Regions from separate parts of the Autumnicola patrickiae genome, predicted to be linked through region 2. Evidence: riboswitches for the same ligand, from Rfam matches in the RefSeq annotation. Region 2 holds a riboswitch; the other holds the start of a gene.
What was found. Region 2 has a riboswitch for thiamine pyrophosphate ahead of thiS (sulfur carrier protein ThiS). Riboswitches for the same ligand answer to the same signal wherever they lie in the genome.

Region 1: linked by a shared signal. The riboswitch ahead of RM549_RS14375 (class I SAM-dependent methyltransferase) and the one ahead of thiS (sulfur carrier protein ThiS) in region 2 are both predicted to bind thiamine pyrophosphate.

The regions. Positions count from the first base shown of each region.
Region 1 is NZ_JAVRHM010000017.1:77,018-88,842, reverse strand. Features, by position in the region: gene RM549_RS14385 (aldo/keto reductase) at 1-1,108, opposite strand, end outside; gene RM549_RS14380 (type 1 glutamine amidotransferase) at 1,205-1,924, shown strand; TPP riboswitch at 2,039-2,128, shown strand; gene RM549_RS14375 (class I SAM-dependent methyltransferase) at 2,198-2,920, shown strand; gene RM549_RS14370 (AIR synthase family protein) at 2,920-3,975, shown strand; gene RM549_RS14365 (thiamine phosphate synthase) at 3,972-4,628, shown strand; gene RM549_RS14360 (Trm112 family protein) at 4,609-4,902, shown strand; gene RM549_RS14355 (cation diffusion facilitator family transporter) at 4,969-5,598, opposite strand; gene RM549_RS14350 (efflux RND transporter periplasmic adaptor subunit) at 5,620-6,819, opposite strand; gene RM549_RS14345 (CusA/CzcA family heavy metal efflux RND transporter) at 6,830-11,170, opposite strand; gene RM549_RS14340 (DUF6660 family protein) at 11,256-11,573, opposite strand; gene RM549_RS14335 (carbohydrate kinase family protein) at 11,732-11,825, opposite strand, start outside.
Region 2 is NZ_JAVRHM010000011.1:66,846-78,670, forward strand. Features, by position in the region: gene xseA (exodeoxyribonuclease VII large subunit) at 1-650, opposite strand, end outside; gene RM549_RS10785 (endonuclease/exonuclease/phosphatase family protein) at 755-1,834, opposite strand; gene RM549_RS10790 (mechanosensitive ion channel family protein) at 1,943-3,682, opposite strand; gene RM549_RS10795 (PhzF family phenazine biosynthesis protein) at 4,009-4,797, opposite strand; gene RM549_RS10800 (exonuclease domain-containing protein) at 5,300-6,700, shown strand; TPP riboswitch at 6,863-6,962, shown strand; gene thiS (sulfur carrier protein ThiS) at 7,060-7,263, shown strand; gene thiC (phosphomethylpyrimidine synthase ThiC) at 7,321-9,177, shown strand; gene RM549_RS10815 (thiamine phosphate synthase) at 9,189-9,785, shown strand; gene RM549_RS10820 (hydroxymethylpyrimidine/phosphomethylpyrimidine kinase) at 9,772-10,533, shown strand; gene RM549_RS10825 (thiamine phosphate synthase) at 10,530-11,165, shown strand; gene RM549_RS10830 (thiazole synthase) at 11,162-11,825, shown strand, end outside.

The sequences.
Region 1 (11,825 bases), on a different contig from region 2:
GCGGCTCCGGGGCATTTTGTTCGATTAAATTTTCTGATTTTAATTCCTTCCAGAAATCAGCCGGAATGGTTTCGCTCATAGACTTTGCGTTGGCAGAAGATTGATGAGGTTTACTTGCTCCGGGAATTACAGAAGCAACAACCTCAGGTGCAGCTGAAAATTGTAAAGCTGCACTTCGTAAATCCACGTTATGATTTTGTGCGATATTATTCATTTTCTCCCTCTTCTCCAGAAAACCATCAGGTATTCCTTCACTGTAATTGTACCGATCTTTGCCGGCAAGAAAACCTGCATTTAAGGGTGCTCCTATGACCAGAGAAATATTTTCTTTTTCACAAACAGGAAAAAGTCTGTTTAAAGCATCTTCATGTTCCATTAGAGAATATTGGGTAGCTGAGAGAAAAATGTCGGGGTCGGAGACTTCAATAGCTTTAAGAATGGGTTCTATAGTGTTTACGCCAAGACCCCAGCCTTTAATAAGACCTTCTTCTCTCATCCTGGTAAGTTCTGGCATTGCTCCTTTTTGGGCTACTTCAAAATATTTTACCCAGTCTTCCTTCATGTGGCCATTATCTGGAGAAAGATCATGTATATAAACGATGTCCAGCGAAGAAATTCCCATACGGTGCAGACTATCTTCAACAGATTTGCGCACCCCTTCAGCCGAATAATCGTATTCGTAATCAAAATTGAGCTTTCCTTTCCATATCCCTGGATTCTTGTCAAAATCTGGAGCAGGTTTTAGAATACGTCCAATTTTGCTGGACAAAAGATAATCTTCTCTGTTTTTGTTGAAAAGAAAACTTCCCATTCGTCTTTCGCTAATTCCTAAACCATACCAGGGAGATGTATCAAAATGTCTTACGCCGTTATTCCAGGCAGCCTCCATCGTCTCCCTTATCTCTTCATCAGAATTTACATGAAAACCATTACCGGCCCCTACTCCACCCATTCCGAAGTTCATCTTTGGCTTAAATTTTTCGCGTAAAACATTTTTTTTTAGCGGAGAAGTAACTCCTGATCCGGAAGCAAAAACTGTGGCAGGTGCAGCGACAGTCGCAGCCGAAGTAAGTATTGTTTTGTATATGAAATCTCTTCTCGTGGTCATAATATTGAGTCTTTTAATTAGCTTTATAGAAGCAAATATCATTTAATTTACAAATTAGCTTTCAGAAAAAACGCTCTACCGGAAAAAAATATGGGCATGACAGATAAAAAATTCCTGAAAATCCATTGCTTTCAGCATGCAGATTTTGAAGATTTAGGGTGTATCAAAGATTGGTGTATTCAAAATGGTCACCGTATAAATTACACCAGGTTCTTTGAAGATGAAAACTTACCAGCTCCTGAAGATTACGACTGGCTAATCATCATGGGCGGACCAATGAGTATTTTTGATGACGAAAACTATTCCTGGCTCAAAGCAGAAAAGGCAGCAATTAAAGAAGCTATACGGCAAAACAAAACTGTGTTGGGAATCTGCCTGGGATCTCAGTTAATCGCTGATGTTCTTGGTGCCAGAGTGTATAAAAATCCTGAGAAGGAAATAGGCTGGTTCAACATTTCACTAACAGAAGAAGGAAAAAAAGAACCTGTTTTTAGTGGAATGAACGAAAAAATGAAGGTCTTCCATTGGCACGGAGATACTTTTGAACTTCCGGAAGGAGCTAAAAACCTTGCTTTTTCTGAAGCATGTAATAATCAGGCTTTTTTGTATAACAGAAATGTTCTTGGCCTGCAATTTCATTTTGAAGTCACAGAAGAAAGTCTTCGGGAAATGCTTCGAAACGGGAAAGAAGAATTAACAGCCGGAAAGTTTATTCAATCTGAAAGTGAGATACTGACACAGAAAGAATCCATAAAATCCAATAATACTATGATGTTCCATATACTTAATAGTCTTGCTTCCGATGAAGGTGTATAATTTTACTTGATCCGCACTCTATGAATAGCCATTAACTATTACCTTGATCCCGTCACATCTTTTAAAAAACTACTTAAATAAAAAGACATTCCAATAGATTAATCTTAACTTTGCATTAAATGCACGGGGTGCCTCATAAGGCTGAGATAATACCCGCTACCTGATATGGATAATGCCAACGTAGGGATGCAGCTTTAAAATATTTCCATTTTAAACTCCATTCTATCTGGTAATCCAGTCATAGAATGGAGTTTTTTATTTAAATAAACTAAAATGGAAATAGAGAAAAGCAACTTTCAACTGCTTCCCAAATCACATCAGAACTGGCAGGAAAGACCGGAATGGTTTTTTAACCGGGAGCATACTGATACTTATGAGCAATGGTATGAAGGAAGATATAAACGTGCCGAAGTCTGGCAAAAAAAGGTAATGGAACAACTTGTTTCCCAGGACACCCGCGTAAAAACTTTACTGGAATTTGGATGTGGAACTACCCGCTTCACCAGATGGTGGAAAGAAATAGGTATTGAAGCCACAGGAGGCGATATTTCTCCACTAATGCTTTCCCAGGCAGTAAACCTTTTCGACGGAGATTTGGTGATGGCAGATTCTCATCATATGCCTTTTAAAGACAATACTTTCGACTCGCTGGCTTTTATTACAACCTTTGAATATTATAAAGATCCCGTAAAAGTAATTCGTGAAGCAGCAAGAGTCGGAAAATATGGAATAGCCATGGGGATGATGAACAGAAATTCTCCTAAGGTGGTCCGGAGAAGGATTCAGGAAATTTTTGGAAAAAATCCTTTTTACCTTACTGCAACTTTCTATACACCAGCAAAACTAACTGCTATTATTAATGAAGCACTAAAAGGTAGGGAATATACTATAGAATGGTCATGTACAGGCCTCCCAAAATGGTTTCCTGTACAACAGTGGGGAATTCCTTATGGAGATTTCTTTGGCTTATATGTGCAATTTAAAGATGTGGAATAATGAGTAAGGAACTGGGAAAAATTCAAAATGAAACTTTTGAAGAAATTATTTTTAATAACTGTGGACGTTCAAGACAGGAAGTGAGTATTGGTCCGGCTTTTGGGGTGGATGTATCTGTTGTAGATCTTCCCAACGGACTCGCTCTTGCATCCACCAGCGATCCGCTCTCCCTAATTCCTTCACTTGGTTTGCAAGAATCTGCCTGGTTATCTGTACACCTAATGGCTAACGATATGGCCACTACAGGATTTTCACCCATGTATGGCCAGATGGTGCTGAACCTGCCGGCAACTTTTTCTAGGGAAGACTTTAAAACCTATTGGCAGTATATCCATAAATATTGTAAAGACATAGGTGTAGCAATTACTGGCGGACATACTGGTTTTGTCGAAGGTCAAAATTCCACAATATCGGGCGGAGGTACTTTTTCTACTGTAGCTCCAAAAAAGGATATTTTAGTTTCGAGTAATGCCAAACCAACAGATGTGATCCTGGTAACCAAAAAATGTGCTTTATCCTCTACTTCTATTCTCGCTATGAGCTTTCCTGAAATTATTAAAAAGAAGCTTGGAAAAGAAGTGTATGAGGAAGCCTGCGGAAATTTTTATCAAACATCATCTTTAAAAGATGCTTTGGCGGCGGCAGGTACAGAAATTCGGCATACTGATGTTACAGCCATGCACGATGTGACCGAGGGTGGAGTTTTAGGAGCAATTTATGAATTAACTAAGGCCTCTGGTAGTGGAGCACAGGTTTATGATGAATTATTGCCAATAGGCCATGTACAAAAGCAGATCTGTGATTTATTTTTTATAGATCCCCGTTTTAGTATTGGTGCGGGTTCTATGATAATTACCTGTAAAAAAGGAAGTGAACATGATGTTATGGCAAGGTTGCAAAATCAAAAAATCGCCTGCACAGTGGTTGGGGAAATTACTGAAAAGGAAGAAGGTGTAAAAATAATGAAAAATGGAGTGAATGAAGAACTTCCCTATCCTTCTGAAGATCCATATTGGAAAGCATTTTTTGAAGCATTTAACGCAGGCTGGAAATGACGAAAATTACCAAAATAAGAGGCGGACTTTATCTTGTTCTGGATCCTTCCATGAACAGGAATGAATTGTTCAAGAAATTAAATGAAGTCCTCGAAGAAGAAATAGCAGTAGTCCAGATCTGGGATAATTTCCCTCCATCCGTAAATAAGGTAGAACTGGAAAACGAGATCTGCGATTTATGCCATTCCAGAAATGTACCGGTTTTTTTGAATAACAACTGGCACCTGAAAAAGTCCACCCGTGCAGATGGGATACATTTTGATGTAATTCCTGAAAATTTCAGCGAAATAAAAGATGAATTGAAGGCAGATTGTATGTTTGGAGTGACTTGTAATAATGATCTTTCTGTAATTAAATGGGCTCACGAGAATAATCTGGATTATATTTCCTTCTGTTCCATATTTCCGTCTCAGACCAGTAATAGCTGTGAATTAGTTTCTTTTGAGACAATAAAAAAAGCGAGAGAAATCACCTCTATGCCCATCTTTCTTGCGGGAGGAATTCAGTATCAAAATATTAAAGAATTAGAGAGTTTAGAGTTTGAAGGTGTTGCAGTGGTTTCGGGAATTATGAGTTCCGAAAATCCTAAACAGGCAACCAGAGAATATTTATCAGAATTAAAGCGTATAAAAAATGAAAATAGCGACAATTAATAAATTATGCTGTCCTTTTGATAAAAAGGATTTAAAGCTAACCATAATTACCAAGGATGTTGAAGAAAATATTCTTGAAGGCTTCCTAACTTGCAAAAGCTGCAACAGGATTTATCCTATGGTAAAAGGAATTCCAATAATGAATCCTGACGAATACAGGGAATTCAAATTGGAACAACCCCTTCTTGAAAAATACCAGTCCCATTTAAAAGGGAAAAAAATCGAAAATTTCCGACTTCTGCCAAATGATGAAGAAACAAAGGAAATAGAGTAAACTCTATAAAAATTAAATCTGTAGATCGAAAATTGCCAAATTAAGCACCAGGCCTTGGACTACAATTTATTGCGCTTTTACTTTTTTTCCATTGTTATAAGCTTCCCAACCTTCTTTTAAGGCATAAGGTACGATCAAAAGAGCAGCGGCGGGATCTGCCCACCACCAATCAAGAAAATGCACTGCCAGGATCCCTCCCAAAACGGCAATTGTTTGGTACAGGCAAACAAAAGTATCTTTGGAGTCTGCAATCAATTCCTTGCTGTTAAGCCTCTTGCCGTATTTGTATTTGTACCAGATCAGGAAGGGGTTTACGACAAGGGAAACCAGCAAAATAGTTAACCCCAAAGTACTCCAGTCAGGAGTTTCTTTATTGATTAATTTTAAAACAGAATCGTATGTAATGAAAATACTGATCAAAAGAAAAGAAAGAGCAATTACAAAAAGAGTTATTCTTTCCCTCTTCTTCACCTTTTCCTCACTTATATCCTTAAGTTCACCATTGAGCCGCCACCAGAGAGTGCTGCCGGAAATAACTTCCACAACACTGTCCAATCCCCACCCAATTAAGGCCGAACTTCCTGAAGAAAAGCCTGCCACCAAAGAAACTCCAACCTCGATACTATCATAAATAATATTGAAGGTCTGGACGTTTCTTCCCTTTTTAAGATTCTTTTCCCTTTGTTGATCTTTCATTCTTCAGGATACGCTGATTTCTTAGTGACTATGGCCACCTTCACCTTTTTGCATTTCAGCCAGTAAATAATAGGCATTATTATATGCGAACATGGTACCCGGCTCCACTTCCGATAAAAAGTTAACAGCAACCCAGCCTCCGCTACTTGTCCCGGTAGTGATCTTCACCGGCTGGAAACTCCAGGCATCCCCTTCCCTTTCGGCCCTAAAAGCAAACTGATTTTCACCATCCCGGCCAATAGCATCTTCAGGAAGTGCGGTGGTGGAAGATTCTTCTACTAAAATTCTTCCACGAACATACATGCCGGGAATAAGGTTTTCTGGTCTGTTGTTGATTTCAGCGTGTACATGAACTGCTTTTCTTTCCCTGTCAAAAGATTTACTAATTGATATAATTTCCGCATTAAGTTCCATTCCTCCCAAAGATTCCACCGTCAGGATAACCTTCTGTCCAACTTTTATCTTAGAAATATCCCTTTCAAAAACCATAAGATCGGCATGAACATCTTCTGTATTAACTATTTCGAACATCGTGGTTTGTGCTTCTACAAATTGGCCCGTTTTTACATTTATCTCCTGCACGGCACCTTTAATAGGACTTTTAATAGCTATGCGCTGATTAATATTTCCTTCCTGGATATTTTCGGAACTTAAGTTCAGTAGCTGTAACTGTGATTTTAATCCCTGTACTCTGCCTCTGGCATTCTGAAGTTCAGCTTCTGCTCTCTGAAAAGTTTCTCCGGAACCTACTCCGGCGTCATACAATTTTTTCTGCCTGTTGAATTCCTTTTCCTGAAATTTTAGCTGATTTGATGCGTTGAGAAAATCTGTTTGAATCTGAATAATATCCGGATGAGAAATATAGGCCAATATTTGCCCTTTTTCCACCTCGTCTCCTTCAATAATTTCGATGTCTATCACATTTGCTCCAACTACAGTGGTAACCGAAGCTTCATTTTGAGGTGGCACTTCCAGCTGCCCATTCGCTTCCACAAAACCAGCCATATTTCGCTCCTGCAGTGTATCTATCTTCATTCCCAAAGCATCGAACTGTTGCTGGGAAAGCATCGCCTCCTCCATCTCGGCGTGCCCTCCTTCTTCTTCTTCTGTATGTTCATCTGAATGTATTTCACTTTCTTCGGAAGAATCTTTACATGAAATAAGACTGGAGAAAGTTAGAAAAGCCAGTAAAAAAATAGATGTTATTGATTTTATTGTCATTTTAGTAATGTTAATCGTTAAGAAAAAATTGAAGCTTTGCATAAGCTTCCAAATACTGCTGAAGGGAATCCAGGGCGTTTATCTCCACCTGTACAACATTGTCCAGGATATCGATAAATGCCAAATATGCTATTGCTCCTTCGTTAAAAGCAAGTAGTGAACCTTCCCGCTGTTCGGCGGCCACGGGTAAAGCTTCTTCTTTGTAAAAATTCCAGGAAGCCTGCCACTTCTGATAATTTTTGAGTGCCTGGGAAAAATCGGACTCCAGTTTTTGTTTTTCAAAATCTGAAGTGCGCTCTGCTATTTCTGCTTCTATTTTCGCAGCCTGCGCATTTCCATAAGTTTCTCCCGAAAGAAACGGAATGGACAATCCCGCCTGATAACTGTAAAATCCGCTGTTGCCGTTTATTTCCTGAAATCCATACTGAAGATTTAACTTCGGAAGTAAAGCTGCTCTGGCGGCCTTGTGTTCTGCTTCAGCAACTTCTACGTCTTGCCGGAAAACTTCCAGCACCGGATGCTCCTGAAGGTTTTCTGCTAAAATTTCTTCTTCAGTAAAAAACGCAGGGTCTAAATCCTCTGTAACTGTGTAATATTCTTCCTGTCCCAGCCAAAGATTCAGTCTTTCAAGAGCGGTTAAATAATCTGTATACGCCTGTTCAGTTTTTATTATTATCTGGTTCACTTCGCTTCTGGCGGTGATCATTTCCAACCTGGAAATTGCCTCTACCTCATAACGTATGGAAACAGCATTTTCAAATCTTTGATAAATCGAATCAAGTTCTGAAAACAATGTATATTCCCTTTTTGCCACAAAAGCATCAATCCAGGCAGATTTCACTTCCCGCGCTACCTGCAGTTCTGATAATTCAAAGGCTTTTTCTGCTAAGGAAATCTGCTCATTTTGTACCCGGAGTTTTGGTGCTATTCCTAACACATCAATTCCCTGCTGCTGAATTCCAATTCTGGTATAGACTCCGCGGCGATTTGCAATTTCTTCCCCGGCAGTAAATATTTGTGTGTTTCCAAAATCCCAGGCCGATTTCCGCAATACTTCCTGCTGTTCAATTTCCAGCTTCCTGTACATTAACAGCGGAAAATTTTTAATGGCAAGCTCTTCTGCTTGAGACATTGTTAAGATTGGTAACTCATCCATTTCCTGTGCTGTAATATTACGTGGAAACAGGCAAAGCACAGCCAGGACTACAGTAGCAATCACAGGTTTTCCAATAAAGTTTCTTCCGGTTGAACGTTCTTCCACCATTTTGTAAAGGATGGGTAAAATAAACAGCGTTAGAAAAGTTGAAGTTATTAAACCTCCAATTACTACTGTTGCCAGCGGCCTTTGCACCTCGGCCCCTGCCGATGAAGATATGGCCATTGGTAAAAAGCCCAAAACATCCGTAAGCGCAGTCAGCAGGATTGGGCGAATTCGTCTGCGTGTACCGCGGCTTATACGTTCCTCCAAATTGGTGACTCCTTCTTCTTTCAGCTCATTTAATCCGCTAATCAAAACGAGTCCGTTAAGCACAGCTACTCCAAATAAGACGATAAATCCAACCCCCGCAGAAATGCTGAAAGGCATATCCCGCAACCACAACGCATAAACTCCGCCAAGAGCTGCCAACGGAATAGCCACATAGATCATTGTAGTCTGCTTAAATGATTTTAATGCAAAATAGATAAGGATGAAGATAAGTAATAGTGCAATTGGTACTACCACCTGCAACCGGCTACTCGCTCTTTCCAGGTTTTCAAAAGCTCCCCCGTACCTGATGAAATATCCCGTCGGCAGATCAAATTCCGCATCCAATTTTTTCTGGATATCCTCTACCACAGATTTGACATCACGGTTCCTGATGTTTACCCCAACATTTATTCTTCTGTTGGTATTATCGCGACTTATTTGCATTGGTCCGGGCTGGTAACTGACCTCTGCAATCTCCCTAAGCGGAATTTGGTTTTCTGAAGGTAACGTAACATACAGGTTTCGAAGGTTATCAATATTTGCGCGGTGCTCTTCATCTAAACGCACCACTAGGTCGAACCGGCGCTCGCCTTCAAAAATAACCCCGGCCTTTCCTCCGGCAAAAGCTGACTGCACCAGAGAATTGAGATTACTAATCTGTAATCCGTATTGTGCAACTTTATTTCGGTTGTAGTTCACTGTAATCTGAGGCAGGCCTGCGGTTGCTTCCACCTTCATATCTGCAACTCCTTCTACTGTAGAAATAATATTTCCCATTTCTTCAGCCTTATCAGCAAGAATGTTAAGATCTTCTCCATATAATTTAATAGCAACATCTTCCCGTACACCTGTAATCAACTCATTAAATCGCATCTCTACAGGTTGAGAGAATTCATAACTTACCCCGGGAATAATACTCAGGGTTTCTTTCATCTTCTCTATCAGCTCGCCTTTGTGGTCAGCAGAAACCCATTCGGAACGGGGTTTCAGAATAACAAAACTATCCGCAAGATCCATCGGCATAGGATCAGTTGGAACATCAGAAACTCCGAACCTGCTAACAATTTGTTCAATTTCCGGATATTCGTTTAGAAGGAGGTTTTCTATTTTGTTCGCTGTTTCTGTTCCTTCAGTTAGAGAACTTCCCGGTTTCATTATAATGTGGAATGCAATTTCACCTTCGTCCAGTTGCGGTACAAATTCTCCTCCCATTCTTATAAAAAGAAAAACCGAAAGAGCAAAAAGAGCTACTCCGACGCCTAAAACAATCTTTCCTTTGTTTAAGGATTTCTTCAGAAGGGGTTGATATTTATTTTCAAGCCAGAATACAAATTTGTCGCCCCAGGATTTTCTTTCTGTCTTAGGAGCTTTAAGAAATAAAGCCGAAATCATGGGTACATACGTAAGGCAAAGAATCATTGCACCCAGCATAGCAAACATAAATGTGAGCGCCATAGGCCTGAACATTTTTCCCTCTATGCCTTCCAGCGCAAGAATGGGCAAAAAAACGATTAGAATGATCAACTGCCCAAAAAAGGCAGAATTCATCATCTTCTTTGCAGAACCGGACGCGATTTCATCTTTCTCATCCTGCGTTAGCTGTTTCTTATTCCTAATCCTCTGATAAATTAAAAACACTGTACTCTCCACGATAATAACGGCACCGTCCACGATGATTCCAAAATCAATAGCGCCCAGGCTCATCAGGTTTGCCCAAACACCAAAAGCATTCATCAGAATAAAGGCGAAAAGAAGCGACAACGGAATTGTAGAAGCTACAATCAATCCGCCCCTCCAGTTTCCCAGAAGCAAAACCAGGACAAAGATTACAATTAAACCACCTATCATCAGGTTCTCACTAATTGTTCCTGTTGTTTCAGCAATAAGTTTACTCCTGTCCAGGAAAGGTTCTATGGAAACACCATCAGGAAGGGATTTTTGGATTTCGTCTATCCTCGTTTTTACATTTTCTATAACTTCGTTGGAATTAGCTCCCTTGAGCATCATAATCATTCCCCCCACAGCTTCACCCTGTCCGTTTTTGGTGAGCGCTCCATAACTCACGGCACTTCCTGTCTGCACCGTTGCAATATCCCTAATGGTAACCGGAACTCCTCCGGAATTTGCAACGACAATGTTCTCGATATCCTCCACACTTCTGACCAATCCTTCCCCCCTGATAAAATTAGCCTGGTGGTTTCGTTCAATATAGGCTCCTCCGGTGTTTTGGTTGTTATTTTCTAATGCGGTGAAAATATCTGAAATACTCAACCCTATTGCGCTGAGTTCATCGGGATCAACAGCCACTTCGTACTGTTTTATACGACCGCCAACGCCGTTAACTTCCACCACTCCCGGAACCATCGCCATTTGCCGGCGAACGATCCAATCCTGAATTGTGCGGAGTTCTGTAAGACTATACTCTTCTTTGTATTGCTCGTCTACCTCTAAAGTGTACTGGTAAATTTCTCCAAGACCGGTAGAAATCGGGCCCATGAACGTATTACCAAGTCCTTCAGGAATCTCTTCTTCTACTGCTCTTAATTTCTCACCTACTAATTGCCTTGGCAGATAGGTGCCCATATCGTCTTCAAAAACGATGGTCACCACAGAGAGACCAAATCTGGAAACCGATCTAATTTCCAAAACACCGGGCAAATTGCTCATCGCAACTTCAACAGGATAAGTGACAAATTGTTCAATATCTTCAGTGCCCAGGTTTGGAGCCTGTGATATTACCTGCACCTGGTTATTAGTGATATCCGGCTGTGCATCTATAGGAACCTGCGTTATGCTCCATATCCCAACGCCAATCAGGACAACCGTCAGCAGGCCTATTATAAACTTATTATTGATTGAAAAATCAATGATTTTATCTAACATCTGGTGTTTTATTTAATTCAGAAAAACAAAAAGGAATGACTGAATTTAGTCATTCGCGACAGGACGTAAGTATCCCAGGTCTGAATTAAATGCGGGGTGGTTGAAGAAGAGAGCTGGAGAAATCTTTTTCCGGTGCTTCCAACCTGGTGGAAATAAGCGTTGAAATTTCGGGACTAAAAATAAAAAAATATGTGGTCTGCAAATCAACAATATGCACGTGACAGCAGTGGCAATGGCAAAAAGGCGGACATAAATCTTCTGGAGAATCCTGCTGACTTTCACCTTCTACTGAAGTTTTTGTACAAACTTCAGCATCTGAACAGGAAGTCTCAGCCTCGTCTGCACAACCCAGAAAATTGAGTCCCAGAAAGTAAAAAGATAATATAAATGCTGCTATCTTCACAATTACAAATATAGAAATTATCTTCAAGAGCAATCCCTTATCAAATAGATAATCAGTTTCAGAATTCTTCGGAAGGAAAAAATATTTTCGGTTAGCTCCTGATGATATTGAATTTTTTACTGATGATCTGCAAGGATCCGCCCAAGGATCAGAAATAATTACTCTTCCTTTGGAGGATACATGAAATCCTCAATTTTTCCATGGGACAGCTCGGGATTTGCACCCTCTTTTCCTGCCACCAATGCGCCAACA
Region 2 (11,825 bases):
GCTACAGCATCAAATACGTTCTGATATTTCTGAATATTATCCAGTTGCTCGAGGATCATTTTTGTGGAGCGTTCCCCCTGTAGAATAGCCGGAAAAAGAAGATGATGAAACTTATACTTCCACGGATTTTTATCGATCACATCCAGGAAATCCTGATAGCCTTTACTGGTTTGTACAGAGATTACCGCTATAGTTTTTGGAAGTACAGGAAGGTTTAGCTTTTTGTTTTCAGCAAAAATATTTTCGGCTTTGAGTCTGGCAATAGTCTCCGCTTTTTCCCTTGCAAGTTCTCCCAAAGTATATTCAGGATCTATGTCGATGATGTTTAGGGCGAGTCCGTGAATAGGATGATATGTTACAGAACCCTGGATGACCACCGTCATATCGTTTTTAAGTTCTTCCCTCAAAACAGATTTAAATTTGGTGTTTATCGTTTCAAAGTGGGAAGCCCAGATATTGCCGCGCATTTCTGCGATTACTTTTCCGTTTTTTTTCTCTACCAGCGTGGGGTAGCAGTGGCCACTTTTGGGATAGTGATTGAGTTTTACAATTTCAGCTTTTATCCAGACAATTTTGTTGCATTGGGTATGGATCACCTTTTCAATGGACCTGCTTAGGCTGGATAAGGAAAAAATTTTCTTTTCAGACATTTTTAAGCTGAAGTTAGCTCCTTAAAGGTATCAAATTTTTGCAAATTTCGACTGAAAACTTCTGATTGTAAAGTGTTCTTTTTCTGAAAATTTTCAGGAAAAGATTATAAGTTCCGTACCATGGGATTTGCTTTTTCGATTTTTTCCTCTGCCCATTCCTGTTCCTCCTCATCTGCCCTTTCAGGTTTTTCCTGGATATTTTCTACGTAAGATTCATAATTAAGCCGAATAAAGATTGGAAAATGGTCAGATCCTATACTTTTTAATCTTTTTATAGTGATTAGCGAGAAATCTGAGGTGTGAAAAACGTGATCCAAGGGCCAGCGAAAAATAGGATAACCAGTGTGGAAGGTATTGAAAAATCCCCTTCCTATACGTGGATCCAGCAATCCGCTTAGGTTCTGGAAAAGTCTTGTAGTCCTGGACCAGGCTACATCGTTAAGATCACCAAAAACTAAAGTGGTTTCATCATTTTCTTTCACTTCTTTACCCACCAGCAATAGTTCTGCATCGCGGTTTGTAGAATTAGCGTCTTCAGAAGGACTTGGAGGCTTGGGGTGCAAACAATGAATTTTTACCTTTTTTCCGCTTCTTAACCGCACCCATCCATGGATAGAAGGAATTTCTTCAGAAATAATATATTTAACTTTAATATCTACAAGTTCCAGTTTTGAATAAAGATGCATTCCGTAGAGGTTATCCTGCGGAATTTTAACAGTGTGCGGGTAATCTTTTTCTATGATCTCCAGCTCTTTTTCCCAAATTTGGTCTGTCTCCAGGGTGAGGACGATATCTGGTTCCAAATTGTGAATTTCGGAAATAAGGAGATTATATTTTTTGTTACTTGTAAGGACATTGCTAACAAGGATAGAAATCAGGTTTTTTTCGTCATTTGGTATGGACTTCATCACCTGTTTTTTGGCAAATATGGTGTATGGAAAAATTTTTATCGCCTGGTAGATAAAACTAACAACCAATAAGACGGTGAGGATGATCTGCCACGTATCTTCAAAGGAATATATAGACAAGCAATAGATTAGAACCGCAAGTATAAGAACGCTAATCTGCAACCTTGGAAAATCAAAGCCTCTAATCCACCACTGATCGTATGTTGTAAGGGAAGCGATAGTTGGCACAAGTGCCAGGAAGCCAAAAAAAACGGCCGCTATTTCGGGGAAAGTCATATTAATAAAAGCATATAAAAATTTACAAATATACTCTTTGTTTTTATTCGGAAGTGCTTAAAATCAGATAGATTTAAAGGTATATCAGAAATGGCAATTTTCGACAATTTAAAGACCCGGAATTTTCCCTGTACCGTGGTCTTTGGCTGTTGTGGAACCTTGTGGAGGATATGGAGTTTGATCTTTAAGGTCTTTGATCCTTTCTGGGTCAAACTTCGGAATTTGAAGTTCACCATTTTCTTTCCATTTTTTAACTTTCTCTTCTGCAGTTCTTGATTTTTCCTGAGACAGACCCTGATCTTTGGCAAAATAAATGGTTTGGGAAGGAAACGCAAAGCCGGTACCACTTTGTTCAACAACATCCATAAGTTGCAAAAGTAAATCTTCCCTTACTTCAAGAAATTCATCAAAAGTTTTTACTGTAATATAAGAGAACACCTCCAGGTTTATAGAATCTGCTCCCAGTTCTATAAACCTAACCCGTGCCGGTTCTGGAGACACCAGGGGATGCGCATAAAGCACAGCGCGTAACTCTACGAGAAGATACCTAATCTGGTCCGGAGTGGTTTCATATCTTAAACTTAAAACCGTCTGAAACCAGAATTGATCGCGATGCGCATAATTTTCGATATTTTCAGAAGAAAATTGTCCGTTAGGTATGGTCACTACTGTTCTGGCCAATGTGCGTATGCGGGTGGAGCGCATTCCTATTTTTTCTACAGTTCCAACGGTATCTCCTACTTTACAAAAATCACCTACCCTTACCGGCTGATCTGCAATCACCGTGACACTTCCAACAAAATTTTCGATGGTTTTTTGCGCACCCAGTGCCAACGCAATACCACCAATTCCCAGGGCAGCCAATCCTGTGGTGACATCTACTCCAACAAATCCTAAAACGGCAATTATCCCGAAGATTACAATAGCAACTTTTGCTGTTCGCTGCAGGAATAGTACAACCGAAACGCCGGAAACACTACCGCGATGACTCAGCTGGCGCTTACTAAATGAACCTATAAGTTCGGTAAGGCTCCACAGCAGGATTAAAAAAGCAAGTAATCCAATAATAAGTGTTATCCCGCTAAACTTCTGTCTTAGGATAATTGATATTCCTATTTGCTGAGAAATGGATACAAAAAGAAGTACTGCAAGATAAAGCCGAATAGGGAGTGCAAAGGCTTTAATGATGTGCGAGGTAGGTTCTGTTCTTGCTTTTTTCCAGCTTAAACGAATAATAAACCGGATTGTAAAAACAATACTCCATGCGACCAGGTAAGACAGAATAGCCAGAAGTATAGCTATAATCCATTGCCCAATGGGAATTCCTCCCCAAAGGTTATCGTGTAAAAAAGCAGGCATATATCGTTCCAGATGTAATGTATCTTCTACAGTAACATCTGCAATGGTCTTAATTGTTTCAGAAGCAAATAACCAGATGGGGCCACCTTCAGGTCCTTCAATGGCTTCTACATATAAATTTATTTCTTCGTCCCCAATTGTTACTGTTCCTACCTGGTCTACATCTGGCGGCAATCCCTCATCTTCGCTACCTTCGATCTCATCACTAATCCAGGAATAGGGGAGGATGTTGCCACGACGATCCAGCAATCCCTGAAGGGTTTGTGCCAGCCGTTCTTCTTCCTGCTCACCGGGAATTTGCTCCAGATTAAGATACTCACTGGCCCTGGAATAATCCTGCTCAGAAACTGCACTTATAAAACCACTAACGGTTCCGCGTGGAGTGCGCCTGCCAAGTGGGTCTGCCGGCAATTCCGGCTCAGCGGCTTCCTCTTCTGCAGTTTGGGTTCCGGGAATAAGCTGAGCATTTCCTTCAAGAGGATTTAACATTAAAAAACTGGTGATAAAACAGACCAGAAAAAAATTTTGGTAATGGAAATTAGGACTGAAAATCATGGCGGCTAAGATAAGTTTTAATGTCTTTTTACATCGTTAAAATTCAAAAAACAGGTAAATCAATTGCTGAATAAAATGCTCAACTATTTAGAAAAAAAGCTTATTGCACAAGTCTCCAGAGCATATATTCTGAATATTTAGATATATCCCTATGAGGTTACCATTTTAAATGGCAATTATCGGCATTATGGTATTAAAATAAGATACAAGATGAAGCCGAAGTGGATTCTTTGCTCAAAGGAATTTGACTTTAATTAATGTTACTCCGTCCAAAGTTTCCCAATGGAGTAAGTTCGCGCATTACCGCTAATAGCTACCCGGTCACCATTGTTTTTGCAGAAGAGTTTACCTCCACGTTTAGAAATTTGATTAGCATTCATTTCTATTTTATTGAGTTTTTCGCTCCAATAGGGAATTAGGGAACAATGCGCAGATCCTGTTACAGGATCTTCAAAAACCGAAGCGCCCGGAGTAAAAAACCTCGAAACAAAATCACATTTTTTACCCGGTGCAGTAAAAATTACTCCGCCTAAGCCCAACTCCAGTTTATCAAATTTTAACCGGTCAATTTCGATATTTCTAATGTCTTCTTCAGAAGGATAAACTAGGACAAAATCCCTGGCTTTCAATACCTCCTGTGGCTGGATGTTAATCGATTCCTGCAACAACGAAGGTAAAGGAGTAGCGGATGGTTTACGGGAAGGGAAATTGAGGGTATATTCAGAGTTTCCGGTTTCCACTTCAAGTTCTCCGCTTTTTGTTTCGAAAAGAATAGTATTTCTGGAGTAGTGACGAATTTCCTTAAGGGCATGTGCGGTGGCAAGGGTGGCGTGGCCGCAAAGGTCAATTTCAGCTTCAGGAGTAAACCAACGCAGGTGAATTTTTAGTCCGTTGTCTACAAAAAAAGCCGTTTCTGCAACTGCATTTTCCCTGGCTATTTTCAGTAGTAAATCGTCAGATGGCCATTCAGATAAGGGAACGACACAGGCGGGATTTCCGGAGAAAAGTTCGTCTGTAAAAGCGTCTATTTGATAAAGGTGTAATTGCATTTTTAGCTTTTCTGTAAAGTTATAAAATGTATTTTGGAAATAGGCTCTGAGTAACTTCGGAATTAGTGTGAAATATGAGGTCTAAAGCTGCCAATTACAGAGAATGTATCGAGAATTGGCAAATTTGATCCTGACTTTAAAACTGAAGGGTAAGCAGCATCTGAAGTGTTTCTTCTTCCGGAGAATTCTGGAGTTGAAGCCTTGAAAATGGCAATTCTCAATCTTTTTTAGCTTTTGTGAAGCATTTTTTCTTCAGAAATGGTCAGAAAAGCTGATAAAAAGGAACAAATGTTACTTTCTGAATGAATTAGCAACTAAATATTTCCGCTTTTCTGAAGTTTTTAGACGGATTCTAAAAAGGAGGTCGAAAATTGGCAAATTTCAGCATACACTTTTCAGCTTCACCTTCAAAATTGACAATTTCGTAGATGTTATATTTCTTTAAAATATTGGAAATATTCCAATTGTAGGAAATATTCCTAAAATTTGTATATTTGTCTTGATGAAAGATAAAAAATTTGCTGTAATAGATGTTGAGACCACCGGCGGTGGTATAAGTGGTAATCGCCTTACCGAAATTTGTATTGTGCTGTTGCAGGGATCTGAAATTTTGGATAAATACACTACGCTTGTAAATCCTGAAATGCTTATTCCCGGCTATGTTACCTCGCTGACGGGTATTGATAACGGGCTGCTGGAGGATGCTCCAAAATTTCATGAAGTAGCAGATATTATTGATGATTTCACGAAAGATGCTGTTTTTGTGGCTCATAATGTAAATTTCGACTACAACGTGCTTCGGAACGAATTTAAAGCGCTCGGAAGAAACTACTCCAGGAAGAAACTTTGTACCGTTCGCTTATCCCGAAAACTCATACCCGGACTTTTTTCCTACAGTTTGGGCAAATTGTGCAGCTCGATTAATATTCCGCTTACCAACAGGCACAGAGCTGAAGGCGATACCGATGCTACTGTGATTTTGTTTCAGAGACTGCTCGATCTGGATGAAGACGGTGAGGTGTTATCTTCTTTTTTACACCCGCATTCCAAGCACGCCACTTTACCGCCGCATATTTCTGCAGAGCAAATTGATGAGCTGCCGGAGACTCCCGGTATTTACCTGTTTAAGGATAAAAATCATGCGATTATCTACGCCGGGAAAGCGAAAAATATCAAAAAAAGAGTTTGGTCACATTTTTATGATAAGAAAACCAAAGAATATCAACTGGGGCAGGAGACCTCTTATATAGATTTTGAAACTACCGGAAACGAACTGCTGGCACTCCTCCTGGAATCTGATTATATCCGGAAGAAATATCCAAAGTTTAACCGCGCTCAAAAGCGTCCAACTTATACTTACCAGATTATCAGTTATAGAAATCAGCGTGGAATAATTCAACTTGCGATAGGAAGAACGAAGCAGATACAGGATTCTGCAGCCACTTTTTATAATCGTGCCCTGGCTCAGGAAATGCTCGAAAAGCTTTGCGAGACTTTTAATTTATGTCCAAAATATTGCACACTACAATCCAATGTTAGCCAATGTTCTCACTATCGCATCAAGAATTGTGAAGGTATTTGTGAGGGATCAGAATCTGTTGAGAATTACAATGCAAAAGTTGAGGCTGCTATTACTTCTCTTCAAAATGAAAGAGAGACGTATGTGATCAAAGAGAAGGGAAGGCATAAAGATGAGCAGGCTTTTGTTCTGGTTAAAGAAGGCCGATATTACGGCTACGGATTTGTGGACGCTGATGTGCAAATAGAAAACTTTGAAGATTACGAGCCTTTTCTCAAACTACAGGAATCAACTTTCCATACCCACCAGATTATAAGCAGTTATCTACGGAAAAAAGGAACAGAGAATGTAATTCGTTTTGACAACCTGCTTTTGGCAGGGTAGGAGTCCGAGATTTACAAATACAGATTTTCTGCCCTGCCGGGCGCTTTATTCCTGCCAGTCCGGTCTTTTTTCTTCCTTTAAAAAGGTGATTTTTGAAAAGATTTCAAAAAAGAAATTGAAAGACATTTGATTATCAATAAAAATTTCCGTTACATTTGAAAACGTAAACTTTAGGGGTGCTGATTGGTAGCAATCGGCTGAGATAAAACCCTTTGAACCTGATCCGGTTAATACCCGCGAAGGGAAAAGTGTTATTTACATATTTTCTATTATAATTCCGTTTTTGGAGGAATTATGGTTTGTATTTACTTTTTCTTTAGGGAATCCCCCTGCAGTTTACAGCTATTAAATATCAAAAAATGATAACTGTAAACGTAAACAACACTGCCCACACTTTTAATTCACCATCCAATCTTCAGGATCTCCTGACGCAACTAGCTATTTCTGAAAAAGGGATTGCTGTGGCTATCAACAATCAGATTATTTCTAAAAGCGACTGGACCAAACGTGAATTAGCCGAAGGTGAAAATGTACTCATTATAAGGGCTACCCAGGGAGGATAAATGTGCTTCGGGAGCATTTCCGGAAGCAAAACAACATACCACTAAACAGAAGTAATTATGAAAAAGGACCAGACTCCAAAGCAGCAAACCATTAGCCGCGCACCTTTTCCCAACTCCGAAAAAATCTATGTAAGCGGAAAAATTCACCCGGACATAAAAGTGCCGATGCGAAAGATATCCCTCGACGACACAGTGGATAAATTCAACGGAAAAGTAGAGAAAAACGATCCGGTCTTGGTCTATGACACCAGTGGTCCCTATACAGATCCAACGGTAGACATCGATGTTCGAAAAGGGCTGATGCCTATCCGTAACAGCTGGATTGCCGCCCGCGAAGATGTAGAGCAACTCTCCGGGCTTTCTTCAGCTTACGGGCGCGAAAGGGAGGAAAATGAGAAACTGGATGAACTTCGGTTTAAAACAAACCGAAAGCCTCTTAAATCAAAGCCGGGACATAACGTCACCCAAATGCACTACGCCCGGAAAGGAATTATCACTCCTGAAATGGAATACATTGCCATCCGGGAAAATCAGAAACTGGAAGAGATCAAACAAATCTCCGAACAACATCCAGGGCAAAATTTTGGTGCCAGTATTCCGAAAATAATTACTCCGGAATTTGTGCGGGATGAAGTTGCCCGCGGAAGAGCCATTATTCCTTCCAACATTAACCATCCGGAAAATGAACCTATGATCATTGGGCGGAACTTTCTCGTGAAGATAAATGCTAACATCGGTAATTCCGCGGTTACCTCTTCGATTGAAGAAGAAGTGGAAAAAGCCGTTTGGGCATGCCGCTGGGGAGCAGATACGATAATGGATCTTTCTACCGGAAAAAACATCCACGAAACCCGGGAATGGATCCTTAGAAATTCTCCGGTGCCCATAGGGACCGTGCCTATTTACCAGGCGCTGGAAAAAGTTAACGGGAAAGCCGAAGATCTTACCTGGGAAATTTTCCGCGATACGCTTATAGAGCAGGCAGAGCAGGGAGTGGATTATTTCACCATTCACGCCGGAGTCCGTTTAGCGTATGTTCCACACACCGCAAAAAGGGTAACAGGGCTGGTGTCCCGTGGCGGTTCAATTATGGCAAAATGGTGTTTGGCGCATCATCAAGAAAGCTTCCTGTACACACATTTTGAGGAAATCTGCGAGATCATGAAAGCCTATGACGTTTCTTTCTCCCTTGGAGATGGCCTACGTCCCGGAAGTATAGCCGATGCTAATGATTATGCACAATTCGCTGAACTTGAAACTCTGGGAGAACTTACCAAGATCGCCTGGAAACATGATGTGCAGTGCATTATTGAAGGCCCCGGCCATATCCCAATGCACATGATCAAGGAAAACATGGACAAGCAACTTGAGGTATGTGGAGAAGCTCCTTTTTACACTTTAGGACCATTGACCACAGATATCGCGCCCGGTTACGACCACATTACCAGTGGGATTGGTGCCGCAATGATCGGTTGGTTTGGATGTGCGATGCTATGTTATGTGACGCCAAAAGAGCATTTAGGGCTTCCAAATAGAGACGATGTAAAAGAAGGAGTGATCACTTATAAAATCGCTGCCCATGCTGCAGATTTGGCGAAAGGCCATCCCGGCGCACAGCACAGGGATGATGCTTTAAGCAAAGCCCGATTCGAATTCAGATGGGAAGATCAGTTTAATTTGGCGCTTGATCCTGATACCGCAAGATCTTATCACGACGAGACTTTACCTTCTGAAAATGCCAAAGTAGCCCATTTTTGTTCTATGTGCGGACCTAATTTCTGCTCTATGAAAATTACGCAGGACGTTCGGAAATTCGCAGAAGAAAACGGAATGGATACGCAGGAAGCCATCGAGGAAGGAATGAGGAAAAAATCGGAAGAATTTAAGGAGAAAGGAAGCGAAGTTTACCTGTAAAGCAAATTCAGATGTTCATTCTTTTTACTTCGGAAGAAAATCAAACTGCGGAAAAGGAACAGCTCATTCGTTTTTTTGAGAATGAGCTGCCCCTTTTGCACGTTCGCAAACCCGGAATGGCCGAAGAAGAACTGAAGCTATGGTTATCAGATTTTGAAGAAAAATACCTTCAGAAGATGGTACTTCATCAACATCATCATTTAGCTGAAATTTTACCGGTTAAAGGAATTCATTTAAAGGAAAATTTCAGAAGCAAAGAAGAGGATTTATCTCAGTATGTCGAGAGTATTCAATCACGAGGTTTTACAGTCAGTTCATCCTTTCATGATCCCGAAGAAGTAAAATCTGGAGCTTCCAACTTTGACTATGTTTTTTTGAGTCCGGTGTTTACTTCTGTTTCAAAAGAAGGATATGAAGGACAGGCTTTTAATGTGGAGAATATTTCCGGAAAAGTCATCGCTTTAGGCGGAATTGAAGCAGATAAGATTTCGAGAGCAAAAGAACTGGGATATGCGGGAGTAGCAGTATTGGGAGCTATATGGCTGTCTGAAAACAAAGATCAGGCTTTTACTGAAATTTATAATAAGTACAGAAATGTTTACCAATAACAGACCATTTGTTTTAAGCATTGCCGGATTCGACCCTTCAGGAGGCGCGGGATTGCTGGCTGATATTAAAACTTTTGAAAATCTGGGATGTTATGGGCTGGCGGTAAACACGGCAAATACGATTCAGAATGATATAAAATTCGAAGCCTGCCACTGGACTTCTGAAGAAATTATTACTCAGCAACTGGAACTTTTATTGGAGCGTTTTCCTTTGGAGGTGGTAAAAATCGGAATCGTAAAGAATTTTCAGGTTTTAAATAAAATCATTGACAAACTGCTATTTAAAAATAAAAGCATCAGAGTTATTTGGGACCCGGTTTTAAAATCCAGTAACGGATTCTCGTTCCAGGAACCGAAAGAATTTCAGGAGAATCTGGAATCAATTCTGGATAAAATATTTCTTGTCACTCCGAATTTTGATGAATTACAGATTTTTTATTCCGAATTAACTATGGAAGAGACGATTAGGAGAATAAGCAGTAAAACCAACCTGTACCTTAAAGGAGGCCACAGAATGGCAAATATCGGTCTGGATGAATTATTTACTCCGGAAGGGGAGTACCTGAGTTTTGAACCAGGAAGAAACGATTGTTCGGAAAAACACGGCAGCGGATGCATTTTATCCTCGGCATTGGTAGCACATCTGGCTTTGGGCAATTCTCTTCCGGAAGCCGCACGAAAGGCAAAAGATTACATTGAAAAAGTATTAGAATCAAATCAAACATTATTAGGATACCATAAAACATGATTTCACACTTACACTACATATCACAGGGAGAAACTCCTGAAAAACACCTGGAAAACATACAAAATGTATGTGCCGCAGGAGCAGACTGGGTTCAGCTGCGTCTTAAAAATGAATCTTTTGAGACGGTTCTTAAAACAGCAAAAGCAGCAAAGAAGATTTGCGATGAATTTCAGGTTAAATTGATTATTAACGATTTTCCTGAAGTGGCAAAAAAAGTGAATGCCGATGGTGTTCATCTGGGAAAGGAAGACCACTGTCCATTGGAAACAAGAAAGCTGCTGGGGCCAGATAAGATTATTGGAGGAACAGCAAACACGCTGCAAGATTGCGAAGTTCTTTGCAAAAAACAGGTAGATTACATAGGTCTCGGACCCTTCCGGTTTACTGCTACCAAGAAGAAACTCAGCCCCATTCTGGGAGCAGAAGGTTACCGGAAGCTGCTAAGCAGTCTTCATGCTAGCGGAAAAGCGGTTCCGGTGATTGCGATTGGTGGAATTGTACCGGAGGATCTTCCGGTTTTAGCAGAAAGCGGAGTACACGGTGTGGCCATTTCCGGATGGCTTACCAACCATCCGCAACCTGAAATGATCTTCCGGGAAATCCAACAACAATTTTCAGAAAAACAATTATGAGCAACACAGATTCATTAAAAATAGCAGACAAAGTCTTTTCTTCCCGTTTGTTTACGGGAACAGGAAAATTCAGTTCTTCAGAAGTAATGCAGCAGGCTGTTTTAGCTTCAGAAAGTGAGCTGGTGACAGTGGCTTTAAAAAGGGTAGAACCGGGGAACGATGACGATCAAATGATTTCGGCTTTAAAAGATCCTTATATAAATCTTCTTCCCAACACATCTGGCGTGCGGAATGCCAAAGAAGCTGTGTTTGCCGCTCAAATGGCAAGGGAAGCCCTGGAAACAAATTGGGTAAAAGTGGAGGTACATCCAGATCCTAAATATTTGCTTCCGGATCCTGTCGAAACTTTAAAAGCCTGTGAAGAACTGGTGAAATTAGGTTTTGTGGTGATGCCGTACATCCATGCCGATCCGGTTTTGTGCAAACGACTTGAAGAGGTCGGAGCGCAATGCGTGATGCCCCTGGGAGCACCAATTGGCAGCAACAAAGGTTTAAAAACCCAGGATTTCCTGGAGATCATTATTGAACAAAGTAATGTGCCGGTTATCGTAGATGCGGGAATTGGTAGTCCGTCTCATGCCGCTCACGCAATGGAAATTGGAGCCGATGCCGTTTTGGTCAATACCGCAATTGCCGTTTCCCCAAATCCGGTGGAAATAG